2 regions of the Streptomyces sp. NPDC055955 genome follow, and region 2 is predicted to be linked to the other one. Evidence: riboswitches for the same ligand, from Rfam matches in the RefSeq annotation. Region 2 holds a riboswitch; the other holds the start of a gene.
The links. A riboswitch is a leader RNA that binds a small molecule or an ion and turns the genes downstream of it on or off. The one in region 2 is predicted to bind cobalamin.

Region 1: linked by a shared signal. The riboswitch ahead of ACFC96_RS04395 (CbtB-domain containing protein) and the one ahead of ACFC96_RS45120 (HoxN/HupN/NixA family nickel/cobalt transporter) in region 2 are both predicted to bind cobalamin.

What each region holds. Positions count from the first base shown of each region.
Region 1 covers NZ_JBHJYS010000002.1:231,064-246,193, reverse strand. Annotated here, with positions in the region: gene ACFC96_RS04410 (ABC transporter substrate-binding protein) at 1-969, shown strand, start outside; gene ACFC96_RS04405 (FecCD family ABC transporter permease) at 966-2,072, shown strand; gene ACFC96_RS04400 (ABC transporter ATP-binding protein) at 2,069-2,881, shown strand; cobalamin riboswitch at 2,958-3,114, shown strand; gene ACFC96_RS04395 (CbtB-domain containing protein) at 3,154-3,375, shown strand; gene ACFC96_RS04390 (CbtA family protein) at 3,396-4,154, shown strand; gene ACFC96_RS04385 (hypothetical protein) at 4,255-4,647, shown strand; gene ACFC96_RS04380 (histidine phosphatase family protein) at 4,703-5,293, opposite strand; gene ACFC96_RS04375 (methyltransferase) at 5,359-6,543, opposite strand; gene ACFC96_RS04370 (tetratricopeptide repeat protein) at 6,695-7,048, opposite strand; gene ACFC96_RS04365 (pirin family protein) at 7,170-8,135, shown strand; gene ACFC96_RS04360 (CBS domain-containing protein) at 8,295-8,948, opposite strand; gene ACFC96_RS04355 (cyclic nucleotide-binding domain-containing protein) at 8,959-9,429, opposite strand; gene ACFC96_RS04350 (zinc-dependent alcohol dehydrogenase family protein) at 10,023-11,099, shown strand; gene ACFC96_RS04345 (helix-turn-helix domain-containing protein) at 11,105-11,788, shown strand; gene ACFC96_RS04340 (HAD family hydrolase) at 11,785-12,537, shown strand; gene ACFC96_RS04335 (glycoside hydrolase family 65 protein) at 12,534-14,933, shown strand; gene ACFC96_RS04330 (CBS domain-containing protein) at 15,035-15,130, opposite strand, start outside.
Region 2 covers NZ_JBHJYS010000043.1:14,900-30,029, reverse strand. Annotated here, with positions in the region: gene ACFC96_RS45155 (cytochrome P450) at 1-514, opposite strand, end outside; gene ACFC96_RS45150 (ATP/GTP-binding protein) at 511-1,125, opposite strand; gene ACFC96_RS45145 (DUF742 domain-containing protein) at 1,106-1,465, opposite strand; gene ACFC96_RS45140 (roadblock/LC7 domain-containing protein) at 1,462-1,881, opposite strand; gene ACFC96_RS45135 (ATP-binding protein) at 1,998-3,728, opposite strand; gene ACFC96_RS45130 (hypothetical protein) at 4,263-4,988, opposite strand; gene ACFC96_RS45125 (YoaK family protein) at 5,080-5,793, opposite strand; gene ACFC96_RS45120 (HoxN/HupN/NixA family nickel/cobalt transporter) at 5,836-6,930, opposite strand; cobalamin riboswitch at 6,959-7,183, opposite strand; gene ACFC96_RS45115 (metalloregulator ArsR/SmtB family transcription factor) at 7,273-7,635, shown strand; gene ACFC96_RS45110 (inorganic diphosphatase) at 7,661-8,095, opposite strand; gene ACFC96_RS45105 (GNAT family N-acetyltransferase) at 8,249-8,737, opposite strand; gene rho (transcription termination factor Rho) at 8,798-9,958, opposite strand; gene ACFC96_RS45095 (class I SAM-dependent methyltransferase) at 10,370-11,095, shown strand; gene ACFC96_RS45090 (DUF4440 domain-containing protein) at 11,430-11,915, opposite strand; gene ACFC96_RS45085 (alpha/beta hydrolase) at 12,052-13,278, opposite strand; gene ACFC96_RS45080 (phosphatidylglycerol lysyltransferase domain-containing protein) at 13,436-15,130, shown strand, end outside.

The DNA of each region.
Region 1 (15,130 bases), on a different contig from region 2:
GGCGGCGAATCCGCCCGCACGCCCGCGGCCCAGGAGGGCGCCGCCGGCCATTCCGTCGTACTCGACAACTGCGGTGCACGGGTCGAGGTGAAAGCGGCGCCCGAGCGTGCCGTCTCTCTCGACCAGGGCTCGACCGAGATCCTGCTCGCCCTCGGCCTCGGCGACCGTATGGCCGGCACGGGAACCTGGACGGACCCGGTGATGAAGGGACTGGAGAAGGAGAACGCGAAGGTCGAGCGGCTCGCCGACCGTTATCCGTCCTTCGAGAAGGTCCTGGACGCCGAACCCGACTTCGTCGCCGCCTCGTTCGGCGCCACGCTGAGCAAGGGTGGAGTGGCGCCACGCGACCAGTTCGCGAAGCTGGGCGTTCCGGCCTACCTCTCGCCCTCCGACTGTGTCGGCAAGGACAACAGCGGTGGCGGCGACGGCGCCCGCACGAAGACCCTCGGGATGGAGACCGTCTACGGCGAAATCCGCGACCTCGCCGCCGTCTTCGACGTACGTGAACGGGGCGAGCGGCTCGTCTCCGCGCTCAAGGCCCGCGTGAAGAAGGCGACCGGCGGCATCGACGCCTCCCGCACGACCCTCCTGTACTGGTTCGCCAACTCCGACTCCCCCTACATGGCGGGCTGTTGCGGAGCGCCCGGCGTCATCACCCGTGAGGTGGGGGCGAAGAACGTCTTCGACGACACCCGCGACGAATGGCCCCAGATCAACTGGGAGACGGTCGCCGACCGGGACCCGGACGTCCTCGTCATCGGCGATCTCACGCGCCGCTCGCAGACCGCCGAATCCGCCGCCAAGAAGATCGAGTTCCTCGAGTCCAACGCCGTGACCAAGAACATGACCGCCGTGAAGAAGAAGCGGTACGTGCTGCTCAGTGGGCAGGCCATGAACCCGACGATCCGAACGGTGGAGGGCGTGGAGCAAGTCGCCGCGAAACTGCGGGCGTTCGGCCTCGCCGGATGAGCGTGGAAGCGTCGTCCCCACCCCTCGAGGCGCCCTCCGAGGTGCCCCCTGAGGCCGTGCCGTCACCCGCCGTCGGGAAGCCGCTTCATGCGGTGCGTGGCGTGCTCGCCTGGCCGACCGGTTTCGCGGTGCTCATCGTGTCCGTGGCCCTGGCCATCACCATCGGCCCGGCCGACATCGGGATGACCGATGTCTGGTCGGCCGTGGCCGCCCATTTCGGCCTGGCCGAACCGGAGTTGACCCCCATCCGCGACGGCATCGTGTGGAACCTGCGGCTGCCGCGCACGTTGCTGGCCGCCGTGTGCGGCGCGGGGCTCGCGGTGTGCGGCGCCGTGATGCAGTCGCTGCTGCGCAACCCGCTCGCCGACCCCTTCGTCCTCGGCGTCTCCTCCGGCGCCTCGACCGGCGCGGTCCTGGTCGTCGTACTCGGCGTCGGCGGCGGCGCCCTGTCGGTCTCGGGCGGCGCCTTCCTCGGCGCGGTCGTCTCCTTCGCGCTGGTACTGGCGCTCAGCCAGGTTCTCGGCGGTTCCACCGACCGTGTGGTGCTGTCCGGGGTGGCCGCCATGCAGCTGTTCTCCGCGCTCACCTCCGTCGTCGTACTGACCGCGGCGGATGCCGAGACGACGCGCGGCGTCCTGTTCTGGCTGCTCGGCTCGCTCAGCGGGGCGGGCTGGACCGACGTGCGGATGTGCCTGGCGCTGCTCGTGGCGGCGCTCGTGATCTGCGTCGCACACGCTCGTACGCTCGACGCCTTCGCGTTCGGGCGGGACGCCGCGGCGTCGCTCGGCGTGAACGTGGCCCGCACCCGCCTGCTCCTGCTGTGCACGACCGCCCTGCTCACGGCGGCACTGGTCAGCTCGGCCGGCGCGATCGGTTTCGTCGGCCTGGTGCTGCCGCATGCGGCGCGGGCCCTGGCGGGTCCGGGTCACGCGCGGCTGCTGCCGGTGACGGCGCTGGCGGGCGCGGTCTTCCTCGTGTGGGTGGACACGCTCGCCCGCACCGTCCTCGACCCGCAGGAGGTGCCGGTCGGCGTGGTGACCTCGCTGATCGGCGTACCGGCCTTCGTGCTCGTCCTTCACCGCACCCGGAGTCTGCGCCGATGACCGTTCCGACGATGCGCACCCACGGAACCGCCGACGGGCTGCGGGCCGACCGGGTCCGCCGTGAAACCGGCGGACACCTCATCCTGGACGGTGTGAGCGTGCACCCGGCGCCCGGAGGTGTCACGGGCCTCATCGGACCCAACGGCTCGGGCAAGACCACGCTCCTGCGCCTGCTCGCCGGCATCATCTCTCCCCAGGCCGGAGTCGTGACCCTGGACGGCGCACCGCTGAGCGCCGTCGGCCGCAGGGACTTCGCGCGCCGCGTCGCCGTGGTCGAGCAACAGGCCGACACGCAGGTCGAGTTGACGGTCGAGGACGTCGTACGTCTGGGCCGCGTCCCGCACCGCAGGGCATGGATGCCACCGTCGGCGCAGGACGAGGAGGCTGTGCGTTCCGCGCTCGCCCGCACGGATCTCACCGACCGGGCGCACCGGCACTGGCACACCCTCTCCGGCGGTGAGCGCCAGCGTGTCCAGATCGCCCGCGCCCTCGCGCAGCGGCCCCGCGAACTCCTCTTGGACGAACCGACCAACCACCTCGACATCCAGCACCAGTTGGACCTCCTCGACCTCCTCACGGAACTCCGGCTCACCAGCGTCATCGCCCTGCACGACCTCAACCTGGCCGCGATGTACTGCGATCAGCTCGTCGTGCTCCGTCAGGGGTGTGTGATCGCGGCCGGCGCCCCCGGTGACGTACTCACCGAGGAGCTCATAGAGCGGGTCTACGGAGTGCGCGCGACCGTCTTCCCGGCCGCCGAGCCGGGCGAGCGCCCGTACATCCGGTTCCTGAGGGCGTCCGACCCCTGAGACGGCACTGCCATACCGAGCACCAGGCCTCCTGGTGGCGAGCATGAGCAAGATCACGGCGAGCGGCCCGGTCTTGGCCGTGCGCCCCTTACGCGGTACGGTCTGACCGATATTGACGACGGCAACGCGGAAGCCGGTGGGAATCCGGCACGGTCGCGCCACTGTGAGTCGAGTCACCAGCCCGGACGGGCGGGGCCTCGAGAGTCAGACCCGCAGCTGTCGTATTTGTGCACCACCGAGATGGGACGCGAACTCCCAGAGGAGGTCCTGCCATGGCGCAGACCGTCGCGCAGCCGACAGCCACCACCCCCGTTCTTCCCGCAGCCCTGCCCCTGAAGGCGATTGCCCCTTGGGCTGCCTTCTTCGGCATCCTGATGCTGGTCCTGCTCTACTTCGTCGGCGCCGAACAGGGCGCCACCGCCGTCGTCTCCGGCGAGGGTGTTCATGAATGGGTGCACGACGCCCGCCACCTGCTCGGCTTCCCCTGCCACTGACGAGGGACGCCGCACAGCTCATGAACTCCACAACAGTGAGAAACCTCCTCGTACGGGGCATGCTCGCCGGCCTGGCCGCCGGTCTGCTCGCCCTGGCCGTCGCCTACCTCCTCGGCGAACCCAGTGTCGACAGCGCCATCGGCTACGAGGAGGCCCACGCACCCGCGCACCATCACGAGGTCGAACTCGTCAGCCGCAGCATGCAGTCCACCGCGGGCCTCGCCACCGGCATCCTGCTCTACGGGGTCGCCTTCGGCGGAATCGCCGCCCTCGCGTACTGCTTCGCGCTCGGCCGCGTCGGCCGCTTCACCCCGCGCGCCACGGCCCTCCTGCTCTCCGGCACGGCCCTGCTCGCCGTGTACGTCGTGCCGTTCCTGAAGTACCCCGCCAACCCGCCGTCCGTCGGCGATCCCGGCACCATCAGCGAGCGCACGACGCTGTACTTCCTGATGATGCTGCTCAGCGCGCTCCTCGCCGTCGCCGCGGTGATCATCGGGAAACGTCTCGCTCCCCGTCTGGGCACCTGGTACGCCACCGTGGCAGCGGTCGCGTGCTTCGTCCTCGCGATCGGGCTCGCGTACGCGTTCCTGCCGGTCGTCAACGAGGTACCGAGGGAGTTCCCCGCGGCGCTGCTGTGGCGGTTCCGCACCTCGGCCCTCGCCATCCAGCTCACTCTGTGGACCGGATTCGGCCTGATCTTCGGCGAGTTGGCGCAGCGTCAGCTCGCCCCGCGCACCGGGACGGTCCCGTCCGGCAACGCAACTCCCGTACCCCACTGAGAGAACCCGCGCCACCAGACCCGAGCAGGCGATCACGTGCGGAGGGCCGCCGGAAGTGTCCGGTCGGCCCTCTCGCTTTCTTCCGAGGGCGGAGACCCGCGTGGCCAGACACCCCCAACCGCGCCACATCACACTCGGCGGCCGCGAGGCGGTCGCGCTGACCCTGGAGGAGTACGAGCAACTGATCGCCGGCAGACGGCAGATCGGCGGCCAGAGCGCCCGTGTACGTGTCCTTGCGCAGCGGGTGAAGGAGAGTGAGGAGCTGCTGCGGGAGATCGAGGCACTGGTCGGCTGTCCGTCGCACGGCTGCCACGGCCTGCGGGACCGAGGGGGGAGCGAGGGGCGCGGCGGTGAGGTGGGCGAACGCGCGGGAGCGACAGACACCGACTGTCTGCGGTGTGCGCTCTCGGCTCTGCTCCTGCGCCATCGCAAGTCGACGGGCCTTCCTCCGGGAGCCGACGGCGAGAGTTGCTGCTCACCGCCGAGCCGGTAGGGGCAGAGAGTTGCTGCTCACCGCTGAGCCGGTAGAGGGCGAGACCCGGTGGAAGTCAGTCCTCGACGCCGTCCTCGGCAGAGCCCAGCGCCCGCCCGAGCCGAAGGTTCCACCGCCCGGAGCGCCCGCTGACGTCGGTCGCCGTCAGCGGCGGTACGTCGAGCCGCCAGAACGCCGGCCCGGGCGCGTCGAGGATCTCGACGGCCACGGCCCGCGCGACCTCCGGCTCCACCACGGCGAGCGTCCGCCCGTCGAACTCCGCCGACGCCTCCAGCCAGCGCGCGACCCGTTCGCACAGAGCCCTTACGGACTCCCCACCGTGCGGCGCGGCACCGAGGTCGGAGAGCCACAGGGCGATGCCGGCCGGGTCCTCGGCGCTCACCTCGTCGAGTGTCAGGCCCCGCCAACGGCCCACGTCGAGCCCGGCCAGCTCCGGCGCCTCGACGGCATCGAGGCCGAGCGCCTTCGCCGTCTCCCGGCAGCGCACGGTGGGGGACACCCACACCCGGTCGGCCGCGGGCAGGGCGCCGCCCGCCGCCCGCGCTCGTGCGGCGGCGCTCGCGTCGAGCGAGCACCCGTGGTCGAACCGGGCCTCCCGCAGAGCCCGGCTCGTGGCGGCAGAGATCAAGGTGACGCGACTGGTCACGGGCTGAGCCCCTCCTCGATGTGTGGGGCGACGCGCCATGCCCGCCCGGTCCGCTCCCGGCGCGCCTAAGAACGCGGCTCGCGTTCCTTCTTGACGGCGCGCAGGACCACGAACTTCGGGTCGCTGGCGATGAGTTCGCTGTTGCCGAACAGGCGCCGCAGCTTCACGTGGTAGCCGAGGTGGCGGTTGCCGATGACCCACAGCTCACCGCCCGGACGCAGCGCGTCCCGCGCGTCGGAGAACATGCGCATGGCCGTGGCGGCGGTCGTCGCCTGGTGCGAGTGGAACGGCGGATTGTTCAGGACGAGGTCCGCGCTGCCCGCCGGGAACTCCGCGAGACCGTCGCCCACGAGGAACTCCGCCCTCGCCTCGGGGTGTTCGGAGGGGTCGATGTTCGCCCGGTAGGTCGCCTCGGCCGACGCCACCGCCTGGAACGACTCGTCGGTGAACACGATCTCGGCGCGCGGGTTCTCCAGCGCCATGGCCGTACCGACGACGCCGTTGCCGCAGCCCAGGTCCACGACGCGCTCGGCGCCCTCGCTGCGGGGCAGGTGCTGGAGCAGGAACCGGGTGCCGATGTCGAGACGCTCCGCGCAGAACACACCGGCGTGGTTGGTGACGGTCCGGCCCGACACGGGGCCGACCTCGTCGGGCAGGGCGTAGGTGTGCGGCCACGGGTTCCGCGGCCGGGCGAGCGCCGGGTACGGCGTCGTGAAGATGAGCCGCGCCTTCTTCTCGGCGAGGGAGGTGCGGGTCGGGCCGATGATCCGCTCGAACAGCTTCAGCGTTGAGGTGTGGATCTCCTTGACCATGCCGGTGCCGATCACCACGGTGTCGTCGTGGACGGCGGGCGCGATGCGGTGCAGCTGGTCCTCGAGAAGCGCCAGGCTCTTGGGGACGCGTACGAGCAGCACGTCCACCCGCTCCGGCGGGGTGTCCTGGGTGGTCAGCAGGCGTACCGCGTTCTCGCCGAAGCCGGCCCGGTCGAGGTTGGCGCGCGTCGCGCGCTGCCCGAGGTACGAGTCGGAGATCGCGGTCGGCCGGTCGCAGTGCCCGGCCAGAGCCGTGGCCAGGGCGCCCCACCGGTCGCCGATCACGACCACCGACCCCGACAGATCGGCGGCGCTGTCGGCGAGATGCCGCAGCAGGTACTCGTCCGCGGCATCCCATGCGCGCAGCGTGTCGCGGGGATCCTCGGGGAAGCGGGCGAGGTCGAACTCGCCCCATGACGTCTCGAAACGGTTGCTCATCGTCCCGCCAGGCTAGCGGAGGTGCAGATCAGCGAGGCCGGGGGCGGGGCCGTGGCGAGGCCGATCCGGGGCCGACCGACCCAGCGGCCGGCCCCTGCCGTACGGCTCACGCGTCCTGGGTGTACGGCTCGGGCGTCCCCGGCCGTACGGCTCACGCGTCGCCGAAGTCGCCCGCGAACGCGGCCGCCATCCGCAGATGCGGTCCCGCCTCCTCGTGACGTCCCTGGCGCTCCAGGGTGCGGCCCAGCATGAGACGGGCGTAGTGCTCGACGGGATCACGCTCGACGACCGTGCGCAGCTCGGCCTCGGCGCGGCCCAGTTGAGCCGAGTGGTAGTACGCGCGGGCCAGCAGCAGCCGCGCAGCCACCTGCTCGGGAATCTCGGCGACGAGGTCGTCGAGGATCTGCGCCGCGAGCGTGTACTCCTTGGCGTCGAAGAACTTCCGGGCGCGCTCCCAGCGCTCCGCCGGGGTGCCCTGCGTGTAGTAGTCGGTCGTGTTCACCACTGGTGCCTCCTCGATCGCTCCCAACGGCACGGACCCGGCGCATATTCCTTCCCGGTGAGCGCGCGGGTCCACCCGTACGCGGGCCTGACGGGACGGCCCGGACGGGTCTAGGTTGTGAGCCATGAGCAATCTTGATCGCGAGGCGGAGCCGACCGTGTGCGGGGGCCGGGGCTTCGTCGTGGCGGAGCCCGTACGAGAACTTCTCTCCCCCCGGCGCGTGAAGCTCGGCGAGTCCACCGAGGTCCGCAGGCTCCTTCCGAACCTGGGCCGCCGCATGGTGGGAGCCTGGGCCTTCGTCGATCACTACGGGCCCGACGACATCGCCGACGAACCCGGCATGCAGGTGCCGCCGCACCCCCACATGGGACTGCAGACGGTGAGCTGGCTGCACGAGGGGGAGGTCCTGCACCGCGACTCCACGGGCAGCCTCCAGACGATCAGGCCCCGCGAGCTGGGACTCATGACGTCCGGGCGTGCCATCAGTCACTCGGAGGAGAGCCCGCGCCCGCACGCCCGCCTTCTGCACGGGGCGCAGCTGTGGGTCGCCCTGCCCGACAGCCACCGCCACACGGAGCCCCGCTTCGAGCACCACGCCGACCTGCCCAGGGTCACGGCCCCCGGTCTGAGCGCGACGCTGATCCTCGGCGAGCTCGACGGCGCCGTGTCGCCCGGCAGCACGTACACGCCCATCGTCGGAGCGGACCTCAGCCTCACGCGCGGCGCGGATCTCAGCGTCCCCCTCGAGCCGGACTTCGAGTACGCGGTCCTGTCCATGTCGGGCGAGGCCCACATCGACGGCGTCCCGGTCCTGCCCGGCTCCATGCTCTACCTGGGCTGCGGCCGCGGCGAACTCCCCCTGCGCGCCGAGTCGGACGCGTCCCTCATGCTCCTCGGCGGCGAGCCGTTCGACGAGGAGCTCATCATGTGGTGGAACTTCATCGGCCGGTCGCAGGACGACATCACCCAGGCCCGGGAGGACTGGATGAGCGGGTCGAGGTTCGGAGAGGTGAAGGGGTACGACGGGGAGCCACTGGCTGCGCCTCAGTTGCCGCCTGTGCCGCTGAAACCCCGAGGCCGGGTGCGTTGAACGGCCTCTTTGCGGCGTGAACCACGCGGGGCCGGGCAGACGGCGAAGTCGATCGGCACAGTGACCCGGTCGGCGCCCGACCGTCTGAGCTGACGTTTCGGGGCTCCCGGCCGGGAGCCCCGACCAGGACGGGCCGGCAACCCCTGTGTCACCGGCCGATCACGCGGACGCTTCGGTCTCCAGTCGGCAGCGCACGTCGACGACGCCCTCCACAGCACGGGTGAGACGTGCTGCCACGGGGATCAGACGGCCGTCCCGAACCTGCCCCGTCAGGGTCGCGATGCCATGGGTGACGGTGACCTTGATGTGGTGGTGGGACATCGGAAAGAGGTGGTTCACCACCGTGCGGCGAATTTCGTCTGCAAGTTCGTCGTCGGAGCGGAGGAAGACCTTGAGGAGGTCGGCGCGGCTGACGATGCCCTTCAACGTGCCGCCGGCGTCGACCACAGGAAGGCGCTTGACGCGGTGGTCGGCCATGAGCCGTGCTGCCTGAGGGAGGGCCGTGTCCGGATGGACCGTGATCGCGGGAGCGGTCATGAGGTCCTCGGCACGTGTGGATCCCGCCTTGGCGGTCGCGCTGAGATTCCGCATCTGTTCGACAAGGCCGGGGCGATGTCCGTGGAACTCCTCCTTCGGAAGGAGATCCGCCTCCGAGACCACACCGACGACGCGGCCCTCGCCCTTGACGACCGGCAAGGCGGTGATCTTCCACCGTTCCATGGCGGTCACGATCTCCTTGAACGTGGCGTCGAGGGCTACGGCGATGACTTTCCTGGTCATGACGTCGTCGACGGTGTACGGGGTGGAGGGCATCGCTCTGTCCTCAGGAAGCGTCGGCGAGCGGCCGGCCGCTGGCGTAGGGGCCGAACATGTCCAGCAGACGGCTTCGAGATGCGGACAGCCGGTCGGCGATCACCGCGGCGACACCCGTCGCAACGGAGCGCCCCACTACGGGGTCCGCGGCGCACAGTTCGCGCACGGCCCGAGCGTCGAATTCCAGGGCTCCGACGGCGTGGGTGGCGGTGGCGCCGAGGTGCCAGGTGTAGGGCGGGAGCATCCAGGACCAGCCGAGCAGGTCGCCGGGTCCGAGTGCTGCCACGACGGCTGCCTTGCGCCCGGGGACATGCATGTCGAGCGCGACGGTGCCGTACTCGATGATCCAGAACCGGTCGGCGCGCATGTGCTCCTCGAAGATGCGGCTCCCCGCGGGGAAGTCCACATGGTGCGAGTGGGCGAGCAGGGCCTCGCGTACCTCCGGTGACATGTCGGTCAGCAGATTCCTCATCGTGCTCATGTCGTCCTCCAGCCCTTTCCCTCCTCAGATTGGGCTTGCCGCTGCGGCTTCGGGAGGGCCTCGCGGTACCTACCGCAGGGACCGTTCGGCCCTGGTCGGCGGACCGTGACGCCTTTGCCCGAGCGGGGTACGACGGCGACCCGGCCCGGTTTTCGGACGGTGCGGTCACGGAGCGTGCGGGCTGCCGTCTCCGGGATCGACGCACGGCGGCCGGCATCCCGGTTGCGGCGGCGCAGATCGGCGAAACCCTGGGAGAAGCCGCAGTCGACAAGGATCCTCGCGTGATCGCCCTCGACCACGAGCATGCCGCCGGGGACGGTCCGCACCCCACCCAGGAACCGCGGTGAGGCGGGGCGGGCGGAAGGGGCCGATGCGGAGTCGGCCGCATCGGACAGGGAGGTGCCGCTTTCCGGCAGGCGCGGATTCCGCCGTCCCAGGGCGCACAGCGCTCGGGATGGGCCGGGCCGTCCCAGGCGGGGGACCGTCCGGCCCATGCGCGTCGGGCCGCGGGCAGTCAGGCTGGCTGTGACCCGAACCGGACGGGGCGAAGAGGCCCGTACCGGACGAGGAGAGCAAGAAGGGAAGGGCCCGTCATGAAGGCACTCGTCTTCCACGGACCGGGACAGACGTCCTGGCAGGACGTTCCGGACCCGGGCATCAAGGACCGCACCGACGCGGTGGTCCGCGTGGACGCCGTCACCATCTGCGGCACTGACCTTCACATCGTCAAGGGCGATCTGCCCGAGGTGACCCCGGGCCGCATCCTGGGCCACGAGGCGGTCGGCACGGTCGTCGAGACCGGTGACGACGTGGGCACCCTCCGCCCCGGCGACAGGGTGCTGATGTCCTGCATCTCCTCCTGCGGCCGCTGCCGGTTCTGCCGCGAACAGCGCTACGGCCAGTGCCGGGGAGGCGGGGGCTGGGTGCTGGGCCACACCATCGACGGCACCCAGGCGGAATACGTCCGGGTCCCCTTCGCCGATCTGTCCGTGTACCCGCTGCCCGCCGCCGTCGACAGCTACGACGCGGTACTTCTTGCCGACATCTTTCCCACGTCGTACGAGGTGGGTGTCCTGAACGCGGGAGTGCGGCCCGCAGACACGGTGGTCGTGGTCGGCGCGGGGCCCATCGGACTGGCTGCTGTCGTCACCGCCCAGCTGTACAGCCCCGGGCGGATCATCGCGATCGACCTTGCCGATTCCCGGCTGGCTGCGGCCCGGTCCCTCGGAGCGGACGCGACGGTCAGCGCGGACGAAGAGCCAGAAGGCCTCGTCGAGGACCTGACCGACGGGCTCGGAGCCGATGTCGTCATGGAGGCCGTCGGCGTGCCGGAGGCCTTCGAGATGTGCACGCGCATGGTCCGTCCTGGTGGCCGCGTCGCCAACATCGGTGTCCACGGCAAGCCGGCCACCCTCCACCTCGAAGACCTGTGGATCAAGGACGTCACCCTCACCACCGGACTCGTCGACACCTCCTCGACCCCGATGCTGCTGAAGATGATGGCGGCCGAGCGGCTGCCGGCCGCCCCACTGATCACGCACCGCTTCGAACTCGGACAGATGGAGGAGGCGTACGACGTCTTCTCCCACGCCGCCGAGACCGGGGCCCTCAAAGTGGCGCTGGGCGGCCCCCAGCACAACACCGTCACCCTGCCGAACGAGGGGATGTGAACCTCATGCCCAGCACCACGCCCAAGCCCGTCCGTGCCGAGGTCCAGGAAGCCGGACACACCGACCTGGGCCGACGGATAGCGGCCCGGCGCAAGGAACTCGGACTCACCCGCCAGCAGGTCGGCAGCCGCAGTGGAGTGGACGCCGGCTTCATCGCCTACCTGGAGGAGCATTCCGCGGCGCCCGGCAGCGGGTCACTCGTACGGATCGCCGACGCGCTCGGAACGACCGTCGCCGAACTGACCGGAGCGACGACCGAGCAACCGCCCGGCCAGGGGCCGGCTCCACGTGACTCCGAACTCGTCGCGCTCAGCGAGGCGGAGTGCCGCCGTCTGCTGTCGACGCACGGCATCGGTCGCGTGGCGGTGTTCACCCGTGACGGTCCGGTCATCTTTCCGGTCAACTACGTCGTCTCCGGGAGCGAGATCGCGTTCCGTACCTCGTGGGAATCACTGCTGGCCGGTGCCGCCGGCGCCCGTGTGGCCTTCGAGGTCGACCACATCGACGACGCGATGGAACAGGGCTGGAGCGTCCTGGCCGTCGGTGAGGCCGCCGGGGTCACCGACGAGCAGGCGATCCGGCGGCTGAACGCGACAGCACGCTCTCTGCCGTGGGCGGGCGGTGACCGCAAGTACTGGATGTCGGTCGTCCCCAGCCGGATCACCGGCCGCCGCGTGGTGCATCGATGATTTCGATACGCGCCGTGGTCTTCGACACCGACGGGGTCCTGCTCGACTCCGCGGTACTGCACGCGGAGGCCTGGAAAGCCGCCTTCGACGCCTGCCTGGACGCATGGGCTTCGCGCGGCGCGAAGCAGCGGCCCTTCGACGCCGATCGTGAATACCGTGAACTGGTCGACGGCAAGCCCCGTTTCGACGGCGCGCTCGCCTTCCTGACCGCCCGCGGGCTGGACCTTCCCCGGGGCACCCCCGATGACCTGCCGGGCTTCGACACGGTGTGGGCGGTCGCCGCCTACAAGGAGCGGCTCTTCACCCAGGCGATCGGCGTCCGGGCCGTCGCCCCCTTCCCCGAGGCCGCCCCGGTGCTGAACGAGCTGCGGCACAAGGGCATCCGGTGCGCGGCCGTCTCCGCCTCCCGGCACGCGCGCGCCCTGCTGAAAGCGGCCCGGTTGGACGATCTCTTCGACGCGTCGGTGGACGGCGGGGACGCCGCCCGGCTCGCCCTGGCCGGCAAACCGGATCCCGCGCTCTTCCTCGAAGCGGCGGCGCGGCTGGGCACGGCCGCCCGGAGCACGGCGGTCGTGGAGGACGCCGCAGCCGGGGTCGAGGCGGGGAGCCGCGGAAGGTTCGGCCTGGTCGTGGGCATCGACCGGTCGCCCGACGGACACATGTCAGACAGCCTCACCGCGCGCGGGGCAGACCTCGTGCTCGCGGATCTCACGTCGCTGCCGACCGTTCTGCGCGGGTACAAGCCGTGACGGCCTCGTGGACGTGGGAGTTCGGCGAGTACGACCCCAAGCAGGAAAAGCTCGTCGAGGCCCTGTGCACACTCGGCAACGGCCGCTTCGCCACGCGGGGTTCGGCACCCGAGACGGTGGCCGACGCCGTTCACTCCCCGGGAACGTATCTCGCGGGCTGCTACAACCGGCTCGTCTCGTCCGTGGGAGGCACCACGGTCGCCAATGAGGACATGGTCAACCTGCCGGACTGGACGGCCCTGCGCTATCGCTGCGTGCCGGAGGGAGCATCGCCGGGTGAGTGGCTGACACCCGACCACTCCACCGTTCGTCACTGCCGGGTATCCCTCGACATGCGGCGCGGCACCCTCACACGGCGCATGCTCCTCCAGGACTCGCAGGGCCGCCGGACCGGTGTCACACACACGAGACTCGTCCACATGGGTGACCCGTACCTCGCCGCTCAGCGCACGGTGTTCCGCGCGTACGGATGGAGCGGCACGCTCGTCGTCGAGTCCGTCCTCGACGGAGACGTGGCGAACACGGGCGTGGAGCGCTACCGCGCCCTCGCCGGCCGTCATCTCACCGACCATCACGTCGGCGTCGAACCGGAAGGTGTGGCGTGGCTGGGCTGTACGACATCGTCGTCCCGGATCCGGATCGGACTGGCGGTACGCACCTTCTCACTGCCCGTCGGAGCCAGGGCGGTGTCCTGCACCGACAGAGCCACCGTCCAGACCTTCACACTGCCGATCTCCCGGGAACGACCCGTCATGGTGGTGAAAGCCGCGGCTCTGTACACATCCCTCGACCGTCCCGCGGCGGATCCGCTGCGCGAGTCCGTGGACCATGCCACACAAGCACCGGGATTCCCCGCGCTGCTCACCACACATCACGCCGCCTGGGAACGGCTGTGGACCGAGGGGGAGTTGGAGACCCCGGGAGAGACGGGACACATCGTGCGCCTGCACGCCTTCCACCTCCTGCAGACGCTGTCCCCGCTCACCGCGGACCTGGACGTGGGAGTGCCGGCCCGGGGCCTGCACGGAGAGGCCTACCGGGGGCACATCTTCTGGGACGAGCTCTTCGTCCTGCCCTACCTCTCTCTGCACTTTCCGGAGGTGGCCCGCTCGCTGCTCATGTACCGGCACCGCCGACTGCCCGCGGCCCGTGACGCGGCACGGCGATCCGGGTTCGCCGGTGCGATGTTTCCTTGGCAGAGCGCCGGTTCGGGCCGCGAAGAGACACAGACGATGCACCTCAACCCCCGCTCCGGGAGGTGGCTGCCCGACCACTCCCACCTTCAGCGCCACGTCGGATCCGCCATCGCGTGGAATGTCTGGCGTTACGGTCAGGCGACCGGCGACACCGGGTTCATGCACGGACCCGGTGCCGACCTCCTGCTCGACATCGCCCGCTACTGGGCTGACGCCGCCGTCTACGATCCCGCGTCGCGACGCTACCGGATCAGGGGTGTCCTGGGGCCGGACGAGTACCACGATGCCTACCCGAAGGCCGATGGCCCGGGAATCGACGACAACGCCTACACGAACGTGGCGGCCGCGTGGGTCCTCGCTCGCGCACTCGAACTCACCGCTGAACTGCCCGGTGCCCGCCGCGCTGAACTGCTGGGGCAGCTCGGCATCGACGGCGAGGGCCTGGAGCGCTGGCGGGACATCACCCACCGTCTCCACGTGCCGTTCCACAGCGGTGTCATCAGCCAGTTCGAGGGATACGGAAGCCTGGAGGAACTGGACTGGGAGTCCTACCGGGCCCGCTACTCCGACATCCGCCGGCTCGACCGGATCCTCGAAGCCGAGGGAGACACGGTCAACCGCTACAAGGCGTCGAAACAGGCAGACACCCTCATGCTCGGCTATCTCTTCCGTCCAGCGGAGCTGTACGACCTCTTCACCCGGCTCGGCTACCGCCTGGACGACGACACCTGGCGGGCAACCGTCTCCTACTACCTCGACCGGACCAGCCATGGTTCGACGCTGAGCAGCGTGGTGCACGGCTGGGTGCTCGCCCGCCAACAAGGCCGGAAAGCCTGGGAGTTCTGCCGGGAGGCCCTGCTGAGTGACGTCACCGACATCCAGGGCGGCACGACGGGCGAAGGGATCCACCTGGGCGCCATGGGAGGAACGCTCGACCTCGTCGAGCGGGGCGTGGTCGGACTGGAGGCCTGTGCGACGGGTCTTCGCATGGACCCTGTCCCACTCGGTGACGTATCTCCCGCTGCCTTCACCTTCTGCTATCGGGGGCACCGCGGTGTACGCGTCAGGTTCCTGCCCGGACGGTGCGGCATCAGTGTGCCCCCGTCGTCGTCGAGCCCCCTCCACCTCGTCCTGCCGGACGGGCGCGAGATGGACGTGGCTCCGGGAACGCAAGGGTGGTTCCGCCTGCCCCGGCACTGACCGAGTGCGTCATCGTGGCGCTCCGGGGGGCGTGGTCATGCTCGTTGAGTGTGGATTCCCGGTGGGGTCATCAGCGCGCCTGCTTCTCGGCGTCTCATGGCTCACTCCTCCTCAGCCGGGCGGGCGTCGACCGGCAGGTCGTCCTGCTCGTACGCGAGCCGATCGACCACGTCGACCACTCCGTCGACGCTCTGGCA
Region 2 (15,130 bases):
CGGGCATCCCGCAGAACTGCACCGCCGCCCGCATCGGCAGAGCGTGCGCGAAGGCGGCCATCAGCTCGGCCCGGCCGCTGCCGGCGAACGTGTCGATGAGCTGGTCGGCGATGCGCTCGCAGTCGCGGGCGAGTTCGAACTGGTCGACCGCTTCGAGGGCCTGGGTGATGACGCCCGCGCGCCGCTGGTGCTCGGCGCCCTCCGTGAACAGGACCGACGGCTGGTAGCCGACGAACGGCATCAGCGGCCAGTCGGCCGGGATGTGCTCCCACTGGTTCCAGCGGCGCGAGTCCCGGGCGAACAGCTCGTCATGGCTGGTGACATACGTGACCTCGGGATAGCCGAGGACCAGCCACGCCGGGATGTCCCCGTCGAGCAGGACGGGCGCGATCGCGCCGTGCTCCTTGCGCAGCGACCGGTACAGCTCCGAAGGGGTCTGCTGGTACTCCAGGCCGCTGAGGGCCACCGCGCCGGCGTGGGCGGGGCAGCCGGGCGGCGGGGTCACGTCGGTCATGGTGTCTTCTCCCGGGCCATGGCCAGTTCGTAGAGGTGGTCGACGAGGGTGATCAGGACGTGCTTGCCCGACGACCTGACGCGCGCGTCACAGTCGATCAGCGGCACGTGCTCGGGCAGCGTCAGCGCCTGGCGGATCTCGTCGAGGGAGAACCGGGTGCCGTCGCCGTCGAACCGGTTCACGGCGACCACGAACGGCGTTCGGTGGTGCTCCAGGCGGTCGATGGCGTACCAGGAGTCACTCATCCGCCGCGTGTCGACGAGCACGACCGCGCCGAGCGTCCCCGAGAACAACCGGTCCCACAGGAACCAGAAGCGCTCCTGCCCGGGGGCGCCGAACAGATAGAGCACCATCCGCTGGGTGAGGCTGATCCGCCCGAAGTCGAACGCCACCGTCGTCGTGGTCTTCGAGGAGACCGCGGCGGGCTCGTCGACGCCGACGCCCGCCTGCGTCATGACCTCTTCGGTGTTCAGCGGCCGGATCTCGCTGACGGACCGGACCAGGGTCGTCTTGCCGACCCCGAACCCGCCCACGATGACGATCTTGAGCCCGGTCTCGGCGACGTCGGCAAGCGGCGTACGGGAGGGCAGCTCAGAGGTTGCGGAGTCCATGCAGCACCTCCTTGAGAAGGGCGGAGTCGGGGAGCGAGGCGACGGACCGCGCCGCGCGGGGATGCCGGGCGGTGATGCGGCCGGTGGCGAGGAGATCGCCGAGCAGGATGCGCACCACCGTGATCGGCAGCTTCATCTCGGCCGCGATCTCGACCACGGCCGCCGGATGCCGGCACATGTCGAGGATGCGGACCTGTTCCGACTGCATCCCCGGTGTGGGCTCGCACTCGGCGACGACCAGGGTGACCAGATCGAAGGTGTCGTCGTCGGCCCGGCTGCGGCCACCCGTGACCGTGTACAGCCGGTCCGGGTCACCGGTGTCGACGGGCCGGCGCGTCATGAGGACGCGCTCTCTCCGTCGCCTGTCCGTGGCTCGGCCCGCAGGTGCTCGCCGATCTGCTCGACGAGCTCGCTCATCTGGTGGCCGACCACGCCCGGGTCGGCGCCGTCCTCGGCGATCACCGCCAGATGCGCGCCCTGGCCCGCCTCGACGATGAACAGCAGACCGCCGTGGAACTCGGTCATCGAGTGCCGTACACCGCCCGTCCCGTCACCGAACTCCACCGAGGCGCCCTGGGCGAGTGCCTGGATGCCGGAGCAGATGGCCGCGAGCTGGTCGGCCTGGTCGAGGGTCAGGTGCTCGCTCCAGCACAGCTTCAGACCGTCCCGGGAGAGCACCAGGGCGTGGCGCGTGCCGGGCGTGCGGTCCAGCAGGCTCTCCAGGAGCCAGGTCAGGCTGTTGTCAGTGGTCCGCATGGCGTGTGGGGCGGGTTGTGCCCGGCGAGCCGGTCACCAGCCCGTGCCTCCAATCAATCGTTCTCGTACGGGGGATGGGGCGCCGGTGCCCGGGCGCGTGCGGGGAGCGGGGCGGGCTACTCGGCCGGTGACTCGTCGGCCTGGTGGGGTACCTCGGGCGACGTGCCGGGCGTCTCGTCGCGGGCGCGCCGCGAGCGGTGGAAGGCGCCGAACTGCGCACCGGCGTCGCGCGGCGCACGCACGGACTCGTCCGTGGGCGTGCCGCCTTCGGAGGGGGCACGGTCCTTGCGGTCGCGTTCGGCCGAGGCCATGGTGCGTCCCGGTGCCCGTACCGGCAGGCCGCCCGGCGTCGCGGACGGTGGGTCGGCCTGGGCGGGAATCCCGGGCGTGGTGTCGTCGGACGGCTGCGGCGCGGGGTCCGGCGCCGTCACAGGCGAAGCAGATGCGGCAGGTGCGGCGGGGGCGGCGCGGCGGACCGGGGGCTGCTGCGGGGCGGGATCGCGCTGCTGGGCGAGCAGTTGCGGCGGAAGGAGGACCACGACACCCGTGCCGCCGCGGGAGGACGGCCGGAAGTTCACGCTGATGCGGTACTTGGCGGCGAGGCGGCCGACCACGGCGAGGCCGAGCCGCGTGCCCTGGAGCGAGGCCAGGTCCGTCTCGCGGCCCGACACCGCCGCCTCGGCCCGGCGCATGGCCGCGTCGGCCATCTTCAGGCCGCTGTCCTCGATCGTCACGACGATCCCGGCGCTGCGTTCCTCGACGTAGACGTGGACCTCGTCGATGGGCGGCGAGAAGTTCGCGGCGTTGTCCATCAGTTCGGCCAGGAGGTGCATGACGCCCTCGGCGGCGAAGCCGGCGATCGCGGCGTGCGTGGCGCAGTGGAGCCTGACCCGCTGGTATGCGGCGATCCGGCCGACCGCGCCGCGCAGGATGCTCTCCATGACGATCGGCTTGTTCCACGCGCGGCTGGCGCGGCCGCCCATGAGGAGGGCCAGCCGGTCGGTGAGCAGGCCGAGTTGGGACGTGTTGTGGTCGAGCCGGAGCAGATCGCCGAAGACCTCTTCGCCGTGCCGGTCCTGCATCTCGCGCAGATCGGCGAGCATGCTGACCGACTTGGCCTGTACCCGGCTGAGGGCCTTGGCGCTGGCGGCCTGGGCGGCCGCTGCCCGCCGCTCGCTGGTGGCGAGTTCCCGTACGAAGGACTCCGTCAGGGTGCGCAGGTGCGCGTCGTCCGGGTGATCGAGGCCCGAGAGGACCGCGTCGGCGGTGGAGCCCTCGCGCAGCGCAGCGACGGCGGCCGGCAGGGTCGCGGTGGCCAGCTCGTCCAGGTCGCGGTCGGTGCGGGCGATCCGGTGGGCCGTGTCCTGAGCGGCGGCCACCGCGGACTCCTCGCGCCGTACGGCGTCGTCGAGTTCGGCGGTGAACGCCTCGAGCGTCTGGCGCAGTTGACGGTCCGCGGGCGGCGCGGTCGCGGCGAGTGCCTCCTCGGAGTCCGCGCCGTCCCGCAGTCGCTTCGACACGGAGGGCAGCGTGACGTTCACGAGATGGGCGGCCTCGGCGCCGCGCTGCGTCAACTGCTGCTGGAGCGCGAGCGATTCGTCCTGCGCGGCGTTTACGGCACCTCGGGCGCGCTGCTGGAGCAGAGCGGCAGTCAGGAGAGAGGCGGCCACGCAGAGCCAGCTGACCAGAAGCGCTACCAGCACCCAGGTGCGGGCGGCCTGCGGAGCCGCGGCGGTCACCGCACCGACTGCCGCTCCGGCCACCACGAGGACGGCGAGGGGGACGGCGAGCGTGGAGCGCCGCGGCGTGGGTGTTCGGCGCGGCCTCGGGCTGGCAGGCACTGGCATTCCGCGGTCCCATCGGTGCTTGCGTGCGGGAAGGGCGTGGCCGATCGGCTCTGGTCGGCCGCACGGCCGGTCCCACCAACGGGATGGTGATCTTCCGGCACGTATGTGGCGCTCATGCTAGCCACCGCACGTGGTGAGAGAACCGGGACAATGAGCGCAGAGCGCCCGGCGGCGAAGTTCGTCGCGAAGTCGCCAGCCTGTCAGGGGATCGTGGTAACGACGACCGCCGCCATGGGTACGTCAAATAGGGACAGGTGTACGGGTGTGGGGTGCGAGCGGGCTCGGGCCGGGGAGCGCTCGCCGGTGCGTCGGCCGGTGAACGACCTCTCTGAGTGGCTGTCGCGTTACCGTCGGGGGGCTATTTTCAGCCAACCCCGGCCGGATCCGCGGCGCTGCGTCATCGACGGGGAGCCTCGGGGAGTCCCGTTCGGCCGGCCGCAATGGAGGCGATTGTCGGCAAAGCGCGCTTGGTCGAGGGCGGAACGGACGTAACGGCGCTCTTGCCTTGTGGGTGTCGGTCGGCGGACGGACCGGTCAGTTCTCGCGCGGTGCGCGCGTCCTGCGCCACAGCAGGCAGGCGGCCCCGCCCGCGAGAGCCGCGCCGAAGCCGATCCGGCCCAGGTCGACGCCGCCGCTCGCGGTGCTGCCGACTCCGGCGCGTGCGCCGCGATAGTTGTCGCGTGCCAGGTTCATCGGGGTGCTCCACTGCCTGCCGTCGGGGCAGGCTCCCTGCACGGACACCTGCGAGCTGGTCCCGACCTCGCCGGCCAGGCGTGCAGTCCCCCGGTACTGGGTGCGCCCGTCCTGCCCGATTCCGCCGCCGAACATGGGGAGTGTGACGGAGCCGGCGGCGAAGGCCTGGGAGCGGGCCGTGATGGAGCCGCGCCCGCCGCCGGCGCAGTAGACCGTGATCTCGGCGGTGGACGCGGCCCCCACCGCCGTGGACGGCGAGAGGCGTGCCTCCGCGTAGGAGTCGCCGTTCGCCGAGCCCCGGTCGCGGGTTCCGTCCACCGAGCCCCGGTCGCGGGTTCCGTCCACCGAGCCCCGGTCACGGGTCCCGTCGTCCGGGCCCCGGTCGAGAGGTCCGTCGTCGGAGGGGCTCAAGGGGTTGGTCCGGCCCAATGAGCCGGTCCGGCCCACCTCGTCGGGTGCGGTCACCGCGGCGGGCGCCGCGACGGGGTGCTGTGCGGCCGCTGTCCCGGGCGCGAGCGCGGTGAGGCAGGCGGTCGTCGTGATGACGGTGGCTATGGGGCAGAACATGAGGCGTCTCCGGTCCCTGTGCCGCAGCGGCAGGGGGAGCTGCGGTCCTGGTCAGGACGCTAGTGAGCCCGGGCGGACGGCGCCCGCAGGGTTAGGCCGATCGGATGTCGTCCGCGTCGGCGGCCGGCTCGCGATATCCGGCCGTCGCGGCCGCCACGAGCAGGGTGCTGACGAGGAGCGGCCAGCCGAGGCCGTGGTGCAGCACGAGAAGCGCGCCGAGCGCGGCGCCCACGAGCATCGCCACGACGGAGACGATCCGCCGCCCCGCCCCCTGATCGGAGCCGCCCGCGAGCGAGGAGTCCGAGGCGAGCCCGGTCAGCGTCATCGTGAGGACCGTCGTGGTCATGTCCGGGACCGCGAGTTTGCGGACGGTCGCGTTGCGCAGACCCATCGCCCCGGCGAGGACGGCGACGAGCGCGTACGTCGCCCGTCCCGGCCACGCGAACGCGACGGCCGTCGCCACGGCGAGCAGGACCGCCTCCGTGACGAACACCGACCGCACCCAGGCCGCCCGCGCCCGCCCTGCGAACGCTCCGGCCAGCCGCCCGGCGCACGCGGCCCCCGCGAGGAACGCACCGAGGGAGGTGAGCGACCCGAGGACGGAGAACCCGGGAGCGCCCGCCGCGGCGAAGCCGATGACGAGGACGTTGCCGGTCATGTTCGCCGCGAAGACACGGCCGAGGCCCAGATAGCTGACCGCGTCGACGAAGCCGCTCACGACCGTGAGGATCGTGAGGGCCACGGGGAGGGCGGACCTGCGAGGCACGGGCGCGGGCTCCGCCGGTGGAACGCTGGCTTCACTCACCCGCACGACCATACGGAGTCCCGGTCCGGGCGGCCCGCCGGATCAGGTCCGCACGGCCCACCGCTCCTCGACCTTCGCGAGCCGCCAGTACCCGATGGCGACCGCCCAGACGACGACGAACAGACCCACGATGATGAATCCGACGTTGTCCAGGTCGAGCCCGGCTATCCAGCCGGTCACCGAGTCCCGCAGCTCGAGCTTGTCGTGCAGGACCCCCACGAGCTCGATGGTGCCGATCAGGAAGGCGACGGCGATCGAGAGGCCGGTGATGGCCAGGTTGTAGAACACCTTGCGCACGGGGTTCGAGAAGGCCCACTGGTACGCGAAGTTCATGAACGTCCCGTCCAGGGTGTCGAACAGACTCATTCCGGCGGCGAACAGGAGCGGCAGGCACAGGATCGCGTACCAGGGCAGTCCGGCCGCCGCGCCGCTGCCCGCCATCACCATCAGCGTGACCTCGGTCGCCGTGTCGAAGCCGAGACCGAAGAGGAAGCCGAGCGGGTACATCTGGCCCGGCCGGGTGATGGACTTGGTGAACCGGCCGAGGATCCGGTTCATGAACCCCCGTGAGTCCAGGTGCTGTTCGAGCTCCGCCTCGTCGTACGAGCCCGCGCGCATCGCCCGGAACACCCGCAGGATCCCCACCAGGGCGACGAGGTTGAGCGCCGCGATGAGGTAGAGGAAGGACCCGGAGATGGTGGTGCCCATGACGCCGAGCGTCTGATGGGTGGCGGAGCCCTCGTTCATGATCCGCCCGGCGAGCTGGGTGCCCCCGGCGATCAGCGCGGCGAGCACGACCACCACGCTGGAGTGGCCGAGCGCGAACCAGAACCCCACCGACACCGGGCGCTTGCCGTCGGCCATCAGCTTGCGGGTCGTGTTGTCGATCGCGGCGATGTGGTCCGCGTCGAACGCGTGCCGCATCCCCAGGGTGTACGCGGTGACGCCGAGGCCGATGCCGAAGGCCTTCGACCCCACCTCGTAGTGCTCCGGCACGACGAGCAGGAACAGCACGCCGAACGCGACGACATGGAGTGCGGCTATCACCGCCAGGAGCCCGGCGGTGCGGACGGTGTCCTCGCGCCGCCAGTGGAACGCGTCGCGTCCGGTCTGCGGGGACTTTACGGGCAGGGTCATGCGGTCACGCTCCAACACCTCGTGGAATCACTTCGTGAGATGCCGTGGCCGGTCTCCTGGCTGACGGGTGTCCGCGTCCGCCCCTGCCTTCCCAGCTGCGCGCGGCAGCCAGTGGCGTGGTGGGGCGAGGCGTCCCGAGTCGTCTCGTTGCCGAGGGACCCGGGGCCCGATCACAGTGGCGAGGGCCGCTTCGGTCTGGGTCCTTTGAAGGACCGTCACCGAATTCCCGAGCACCACGGCCCGCCCACAGTAGAGGCCGGTCGGCGACGCCTGCAAGGCTGCACAGCTGCGTAGGTGTGCGCGGGTATTCAAGATCACATCGGCGGCTGCGAGGATGGCGTCATGCATCTCGTCCCTGCCGAGCGCGCCGACCGCCGCACGATCGACGGCCACCGCGTCTGCGAGGCCATCGCCGCCATCGGTGAGCCAGGGCATGTCCGCGCCTGGGCCGACCGGTTCTCCCTGCTCGCCGATCCCCGGCGCCTCGCGCTGCTGCTCGCGCTGTACCGGGCGGGGCCGCTGGCCGTGTCGGATCTCGCCGTGGCCACGGGCATGAACGACCCGGCGGTCTCGCAGGCGCTGCGGCTGCTGCGCGCGGCCGGCGTGGTCGAGGGGGAGAAGGAGGGCAGGATCGTGCGCTATCGCGTCGTCGACGCGGCGACCGCCGACCTGCTGGAGCACTGCGCGACGGACGGCGCGCACTGACACGTGCGCGCCGTCATGGCCGGTTTCAGCCCTCTCGGGCGGCGGCCCGGCGGCGCGCGGCGGCGATCTCCGCGTACGTGAGGTCGCGACCCTCCCAGTGCGAGCCCTCGACCGACTTGCCGGGCTCCAGATCCTTGTAGACCTCGAAGAAGTGCGTGATCTCCAGCCGGTCGAACTCGGGGATGTCCTCGATGTCCTGCACGGAGGTGTGGCGCGGGTCGTGCGCGGGCACGCACAGAATCTTCTCGTCCATGCCCTTCTCGTCCCGCATCACGAACATGCCGATCGCCCGGCATTCGACGGTGCAGCCGGGGAACGTCGGATCGCCCACCAGGACGAGTGCGTCGAGCGGATCGCCGTCGCGTCCGAGGGTGCCCACGACGTATCCGTAGTCCGCCGGGTACTGGGTGGAGGTGAACAGCATCCGGTCGAGCCTTATCCGGCCGACGGAGTGGTCCATCTCGTACTTGTTGCGGGAGCCTTGGGGGATCTCCACGGTGACGTCGAACGCGTGGACCGCGTCGGTGCCGTGGGCTGCGTCGGTGTGTCGGACCTCGTTGTCCAAGCCGGCCTCCTCGTCCACCTCGAGTGTGCTCCAGGGAGTACGGACGCGTCAGCCGATCGGGAACTCCAATTCGGGCCGGTCCCACATCACGGCGGGCGGGTCGGCGGCCGCGGTGCCCGTGCGAACGGCTCCCGTGCTGCGGTAGAAGCCCTCGGCGGGCGGGTGCGAGACCACGCGGACCGAGGCGAGTCCGGCCGCGCGCGCCTCCTCCTTCATGTGGGTGACCAGCAGCCGCCCGATGCCGAGCCCCTGCGCCGTGTCGGCGACGAACATCAGGTCGAGCTCCGGCGGCACGAGCGTGAGCGCGTAGAACCCGAGCGCCAGGTCGTCGGCGCCGACCGCGACGAAGACACGATGAGCCTCGATGTAGTCGGGGCCCACCCGGTAGCCGGCCACCATCGACGCGTACGGGGCCTCGTAGGCGCGGGACGTACGCACGAGCCAGGTCAGCCGCTTGGCGTCGCGGGCGGTCGCCCTGCGTACCCGGACCGCCCCGCCGTCCCCCGCGCCTCCCGAGGCTGTAATGCTCGAAGTCATAGTGAGAGTATTACGCATCCTGCCGCGCCGATCGAACCGGGTCCTTGTGCGGCGGCTGTCTCACGCGGTGGGAACGGTGGACTGCACCTGCCGCAGGAACGTCGCGTTGTCCGGCGTCTGCCGAATCCGCTCGACGAGCGTCTCGAGCCCGGTGTGTCCGTCCCGCGACTGAAGTGCGCGCCGCAGTCCCCGTACGACCGCCAACTCGGCCTCCGGAAGCAGGAGTTCCTCGCGGCGCGTGCCGGACCGGGCGAGGTCGACGGCGGGGTGGATCCGGCGCTCGGCCAGGGTGCGGTCGAGGCGGATCTCCATGTTGCCCGTGCTCTTGAGCTCCTCGAAGAAGTAGTCGTCGGCGCGAGAGCCGGTGTCGACGAGCGCGGTGGCGAGAATGGTGAGCGAGCCGCCCTCCTCGGCGAGCCTCGCCGCTCCGAAGAACCGCTTGGGCCCGATCAGCGCGGAGGCGTCGACGCCGCCGCTGAGCGTACGGCCGCCGGACGAGGCCGTGTTGTTGTGGGCGCGGCACAGACGGGTCAGGGAGTCCAGGAGGATGACGACGTCCCGGCCGTCCTCGACGAGCCGCTTGGCACGCTCGACGGCCAGTTCGGCCAGCGCGACATGGGCCTTCGCGGGCCGGTCGAAGGTCGAGGCCAGGACCTCGCCGCGCACCGAGCGCCGCATGTCGGTGACCTCTTCGGGCCGTTCGTCGAGGAGCACCACCATCAGATGGGCCTCGGGGTGGTTCGTGGCGACGGACGCGGCGAGCTGCTGGAGCAGGACCGTCTTGCCGGTCTTCGGCGGCGCGACGATCAGCCCACGCTGCCCCTTGCCGATGGGCGCGAACAGGTCGACGACGCGAGGTGTCACGCCGCCCTTCGCTGTTTCGAGCCGCAGCTGTTGCCGCGGGTGCACAGGGGTGAGGTCGCCGAACCGGGGCCGCCCGCGCAGCTCCTGCACGGGGCGCCCGTTGACCCGCTCGGCCTCGGCGAGGACGTGCGGCCTGCCGCACGTCCCCTGGACCAAGTCGCCCTTGCGCAGGCCGAGTCGGCGGATCAGGGCGGCCGGCACCTGGACGTCGTGCGACGTCGGCAGGAGGTCGGCCGGGCGCAGGAACCCGGGCCCGTTGCCCGAGATGTCGAGGACGCCCGCGGCCTGGACCGCGACCTCCTTCGGCTGCGCCGTGAACGCCTTTGTGGTGGTGGGGGGTTCGAGTGTGGTGGTCATCGGAATCGGTCCTTTCGCGGACGTTCGGACGAGGGCATGAGTGAGGTGGATCCGGCGGGGTCGGGGCGGTGACTGCACGCCCCGCGAGGCGGGCGGGCGAAAAGGCCCGTGAAAGCCCGGAGAAGCCTGTGGCCGGGGAGAAACGATGCGGGGTACGGCGTGTCGGCGCCGCCTGGCGCATCGCTGACATCGATTCGACGAATCCCGCTGTCGCGGCGATTCGGAGAGGGAGATTGGCACCGGCGCCGAAGAGGCGGCTAGCACATGTGCCACTCGCACTGTAACACCACGGGGGCGCCGTCCCGCAAGGGCTCGGGTCATGGGCCGCCGTCTCCCAGCCGCCCCGTGAACCCTGCTGGGCCCCTTGGGCGAAGCCCCCGTGGCGCCGGGCGCGGCCTATGCTGAGCCCCGATGTTCGCACCCGAAGGCCCCACAGTCCGGGAGCTCGCCGTCCAGGCGCTGTCCTCCGTCGAGCACGGCTACGACCTGCTCGCCCCCAAGTTCGACCGCACGCCGTTCCGCACGCCCCGGTCGGTCCTCGCACCCGTGACCCGTGCCCTGCGCGGCATGGGTCCCTTCGAGCGCGGACTCGACCTGTGCTGCGGGACCGGCGCGGGGTTCGGCGTACTGGCGCAGGTGTGCCGCGAGCGGCCCGTCGGGGTCGACATCAGTGCGGGCATGCTCACGGCGGGCCGCGCGGCCCACGGGAGCGGCGCGGATCTGGTGCGCGGGGACGCCCTCGCCCTGCCCTTCGGGCCGGTCTTCGACCTTGTCGTCAGCTTCGGGGCGTTCGGCCATTTCCTGCCGCGGCAGCGGCCCGCCTTGTTCGCCCAGGTCCACTCCGTGGTGCGGCCGGGCGGACGCTTCGCGTTCCCGGTGCCGGCTCCCGCGCGGCCCGGCTCCCGCGGCTACTGGTCGATGCTGGCCTTCGACGGCGCGATGCGGGTCCGCAACGCGCTGTGGCGGCCCCCCTTCGTCATGTACTACCGCGGCTTCCGCCTCGGCGACGTACGCAGCGAACTGGTCGGGGCCGGTTTCGGCGTGGAGCTCCGGGCGCTGCCGGAACTCGGCGAGCGCTCCGACGGCAGCCCCAGATGCCGCCTGCTGGTGGCCACGAAGCCTGGCCCGCCGCGCTAGGACCTGTCGTCACATTCCCGTCTGCCCGGCGGCGTCTGGCACGCCCGCTCGCGGCGTTGCCGAAAAGCCCTGGTAGCTCCGCTACAAGGGCTCTCCGGCGCCTTGCGATCGCACGCACCAGACGCCGCCGGGCCCGCCCCTCGGGCGGACGACGGGAATGTGACGACAGGCCCCAGCGCCTCTCGTCCCGATCACGCCGGGCTCGCCGGGTGTGCAGCGCGCCTCGCGGCGCTGTGGTGTCAGTCGCCGAGCTCGCGTGGGCTCCCTCCTCCGCCGCGCGATGCACGGAAGCAGGGCCCCGCTCCCTGATCCGGCCCGATCCGGACGACAGGCCCTAGACGGCGGTCTCGGGCTCCCCGCCCGCCTGCCGTACGTCCTCGTGGAGATGCACGATCAGCCAGCGACCGACCGTGGGGTCTTTGCGCAGGACCGCCGTGTTCCGCAGCAGCTCGGGACGGAGCGGGGTGCCGTCCGGGCCGGGCGCGTACGCGACGCGCAGCCAGTAGCGCAGGACCGCCGTGTCACCGAAGACGTCGACGACCGGGTCGTACGGGCGAAGCCCGCTCCCCGCCGGCCCGTCACCGGACTCGGGCCGCTCGTCCCGGACCCGGTCCAGGTCCGGCTTGCCGAGCAGCAGCGGCTCGGCGGCCGGGTCCCAGATCGTCGCCTCCGGGTCGAGCCGGGCGTCGATCTGGGCGCGGTCCCCGGTCGCGTACGCCTCGTACATGCCGGTCACGACGGACCAGACGGCGGCCACGTCGCCGGGCGCCGCGCCAGGCCTGGCCAGTGCGGGGCGGGCGGACACGGCGGACTCGGGCATGAGGGCTGCTCCTGGTCGGACGGGGAGGCGCGCCGGGTCGGCGGCGATGTCAGGCCACCGTAACGGGTCGTCCGTGACGGGCGATCCGTCGGGCCGGAGCGAGGCCCGGGCAGGCGGGACACGGACGCGGGCGTGCCTAAGGGTGCGGCCGGTTCACGGCCTGCGCCGTGGGCCGGCGGTGCCGTGACGGCATGGTGTCCTGCGGAAACGTCAGCTGGCCGCTCATCCACCGCATGGCCGGAGCGATCTCCCGCTGCCACGTCGTGAAGTGGTGGCTCCCGCGCGGCAGGATGATCCGGGCCGACGTCATGGGCGGCCTCACCGCGTGCAGGAACTTCATCGTTTCGCCGTAGTCCTTCTCGCCCGACCTGCTGCTGGCGGCCAGGACGGACACGCGCGGCACGGGCAGGTGGTCCAGACGCCAGATGAGGTCGTGCTCGCGCCGGCGCCGCACGGCGCGCGGACCCGAGCCGAAGAGATTGCCGGTGGTCAGGTCGTCGCCGATCCTGTAGTCCGCCGACAGCGCCGCCGCCGAGGTGTACACGCCGGGGTGGCGCAGGGTGAGCTGGAGCGCGCACGTGCCGCCCGACGAATAGCCGAGAGCGCCCCACGCGCTGGGGTCGTGACCCACGCGGTACGACCGCTTGAGCGCCTCCGGCAGATCCTTCGCGAAGAACGTCTCGGCCTGCGGACCGCCCGGCACGTCCACGCACTCCGTGTCACGGGGCGGCGCGATCGTCGGGCGCACCATCACGATCACCGTCGGCTGGATCCTGCCCTCCGTCAGCAGCCGCTCGGCGGTCTGCGGGACCTGGAGGTACTGGGCGAGGTTCATGATGCCGCCCGGGTAGCCGCTGATAGCGACCATCACGGGGAAGCGCTGGCGGTGGAACTGCTTCTGGAAGTACTGCGGCGGCAGATACACGAACGCGGGGTTCACGGCCCTGCTGCGCCGTCCGACGATCTTGACCGACTCGACCCGGCCGACCTGTGCCGCGGGCCCGTGCGGAATGCCTTTCACCCGCTCGAGACCCTGCGGTCCGGCGGGCTGCACCAGACCGCCGCGCACCGCTCCGACCGTGGAGTGGAGACCGGACCGGCCGAGCGCCGTGACCTCGGCGGGCGCCGTGTCGACATGGCCGAACAGCTCGCCCCACGAGCCGTAGAAGTCGAAGTTCGTGTTCACGACGACGGCGAACGCGGTGAGGAGCGTGAGCTGGGTCGCGCCGATCACGCCGAGGCGGCCGAGTACGGCCACGGGTCCGCGCCGGGCGAGTCGCGGCCACACCCAGACCGCGAGCCCCACACTCGCCAGCGCGGCCAGCACCGTCGCGTACTCGAGTACCCGGCTCGTCAGGCCCATGTCGTCCTCAACTTTCAGCCGTCATCTGCGCTGTTCGGCAGTTTTCACCGGGAAAGAGGTGCGATGGCCGGGGAAGGTTTGCCGGTCACCGCGTTCTTACCGTGCTCCTGTGTCGCTCTTACTCCAGCGAGGTGGAGCGCTCCTACGCTCAGTCACTGTGAAACAACGCCCCGCCGCCGTGGCAGGTCACACGTGCCTGATCATCGGAATTCTGGACATCGCGTCGGCGATCTCCCCGCACATGCAGGAGCACCGCATAGAGCGCATCGCGCCCTACGTGCCGGGACTTGCCGAGGAGGTGGCCCGTGCCGCCGCGCTCGCCGCGGGGCTGCTGCTCGTGATGCTCGCCAGAGGCCTGCGCCGCCGTAAGCGGCGTGCCTGGGAGGCGGCCGTGGGGCTCCTCGCGGTCAGCGCGCTCGTCCAGGGCGTGCGCCATCACGCCCTGATCCCTGCGACCGTCTCGGTCGTGCTGTGCGTCGCGCTCGTCGCCTACCGCGAGGAGTTCTACGCGCTCGGCGACCCGCGTGGCAGAACGCGCGCCCTGTGGAACCTCGTCGTCCTTGGCGGCAGCAGCTTCGGACTCGGCCTGCTCGTCGTCGGTGTGCGGGCGAACCAGGAGGCGGGCCACGCCATCACCTTCACCGACCGGGTCCAGGAGGTCGGCTACGGCCTGATCGGTGCGTCAGGCCCCATCGCGTACCGGAGCGAGAGGGCCGGCGACATCGTGTACTTCTCGCTGCTGGCGCTCGGTGTGGTCACCGCCGCCACCAGCGCCTATCTCGCCCTGCGGCCCGTGACCCTGCGCCCCGCCGACAGCGACGCACGGCTGCGCGCCCTGCTGGCCGACGAGGGGCGGCGCGACTCGCTCGGCTACTTCGCGCTGCGTGGCGACAAGAGCGTCCTCTTCTCGCCCTCCGGCAAGGCCGCCGTCGCCTACCGCGTGGTGTCCGGCGTCGCCCTGGCGGGCGGCGACCCCATCGGCGACCACGAGGCCTGGCCGGGCGCCATCAAGGAGTTCCTGCGGGAGTGTGCCCTGCACGCCTGGACCCCCGCCGTCATGGGGTGCAGCGAACTCGGCGGACAGGTCTGGGTCCGCGAAGGCGGCCTCAGGGCCCTGGAACTGGGCGACGAGGCCATCGTCGACTGCCGGGCCTTCAGCCTCTCGGGGCGCACCATGCGCAACGTCCGGCAGATGGTCAACCGCATCGAACGCGCCGGCTACACCTGCCGCATGCGGCACGTACGCGATCTGCCCGACGAGGAGAAGAAGCGGCTGCGCGAGGCCGCCGCCGCGTGGCGGGGCAGCGCCACCGAACGCGGGTTCTCCATGGCGCTCGGCCGGTTCGGCGACCCCGACGACGGGGACTGCGTCGTCGTCACCGCCCACCAGGAGGACGAGGCGGGCAACGACCGGGTGCGCGCCCTGCTCCACTTCGTGCCCTGGGGCGAGGACGGTCTCTCTCTCGACCTGATGCGCCGCGACCGAACGGCCGAGCCCGGCCTGAACGAACTCCTCATCGTGGCCGCCCTGCGCGGCGCCCCCGGGCTCGGAGTGCGCCGCATGTCGCTCAACTTCGCGGTGTTCCGGGCCGCTCTCGCGCGCGGGGAGCGGCTCGGCGCGGGCCCGGTGCTGCGGGTGTGGCGGGGGCTGCTCGTGTTCCTGTCGCGCTGGTTCCAGATCGAGTCCCTGTACCGCTTCAACGCGAAGTTCCAGCCCGAGTGGGAGCCGCGCTTCGTCGTCTACCCCACGGTGCGTGACCTGCCGAGGATCAGCTGGGCCTGTCTCCAGGCCGAGGCGTTCGTCGTCCTGCCGCACCCGGCGGAGCGGCTGCGGCAGCTGCTGCGGAACCGG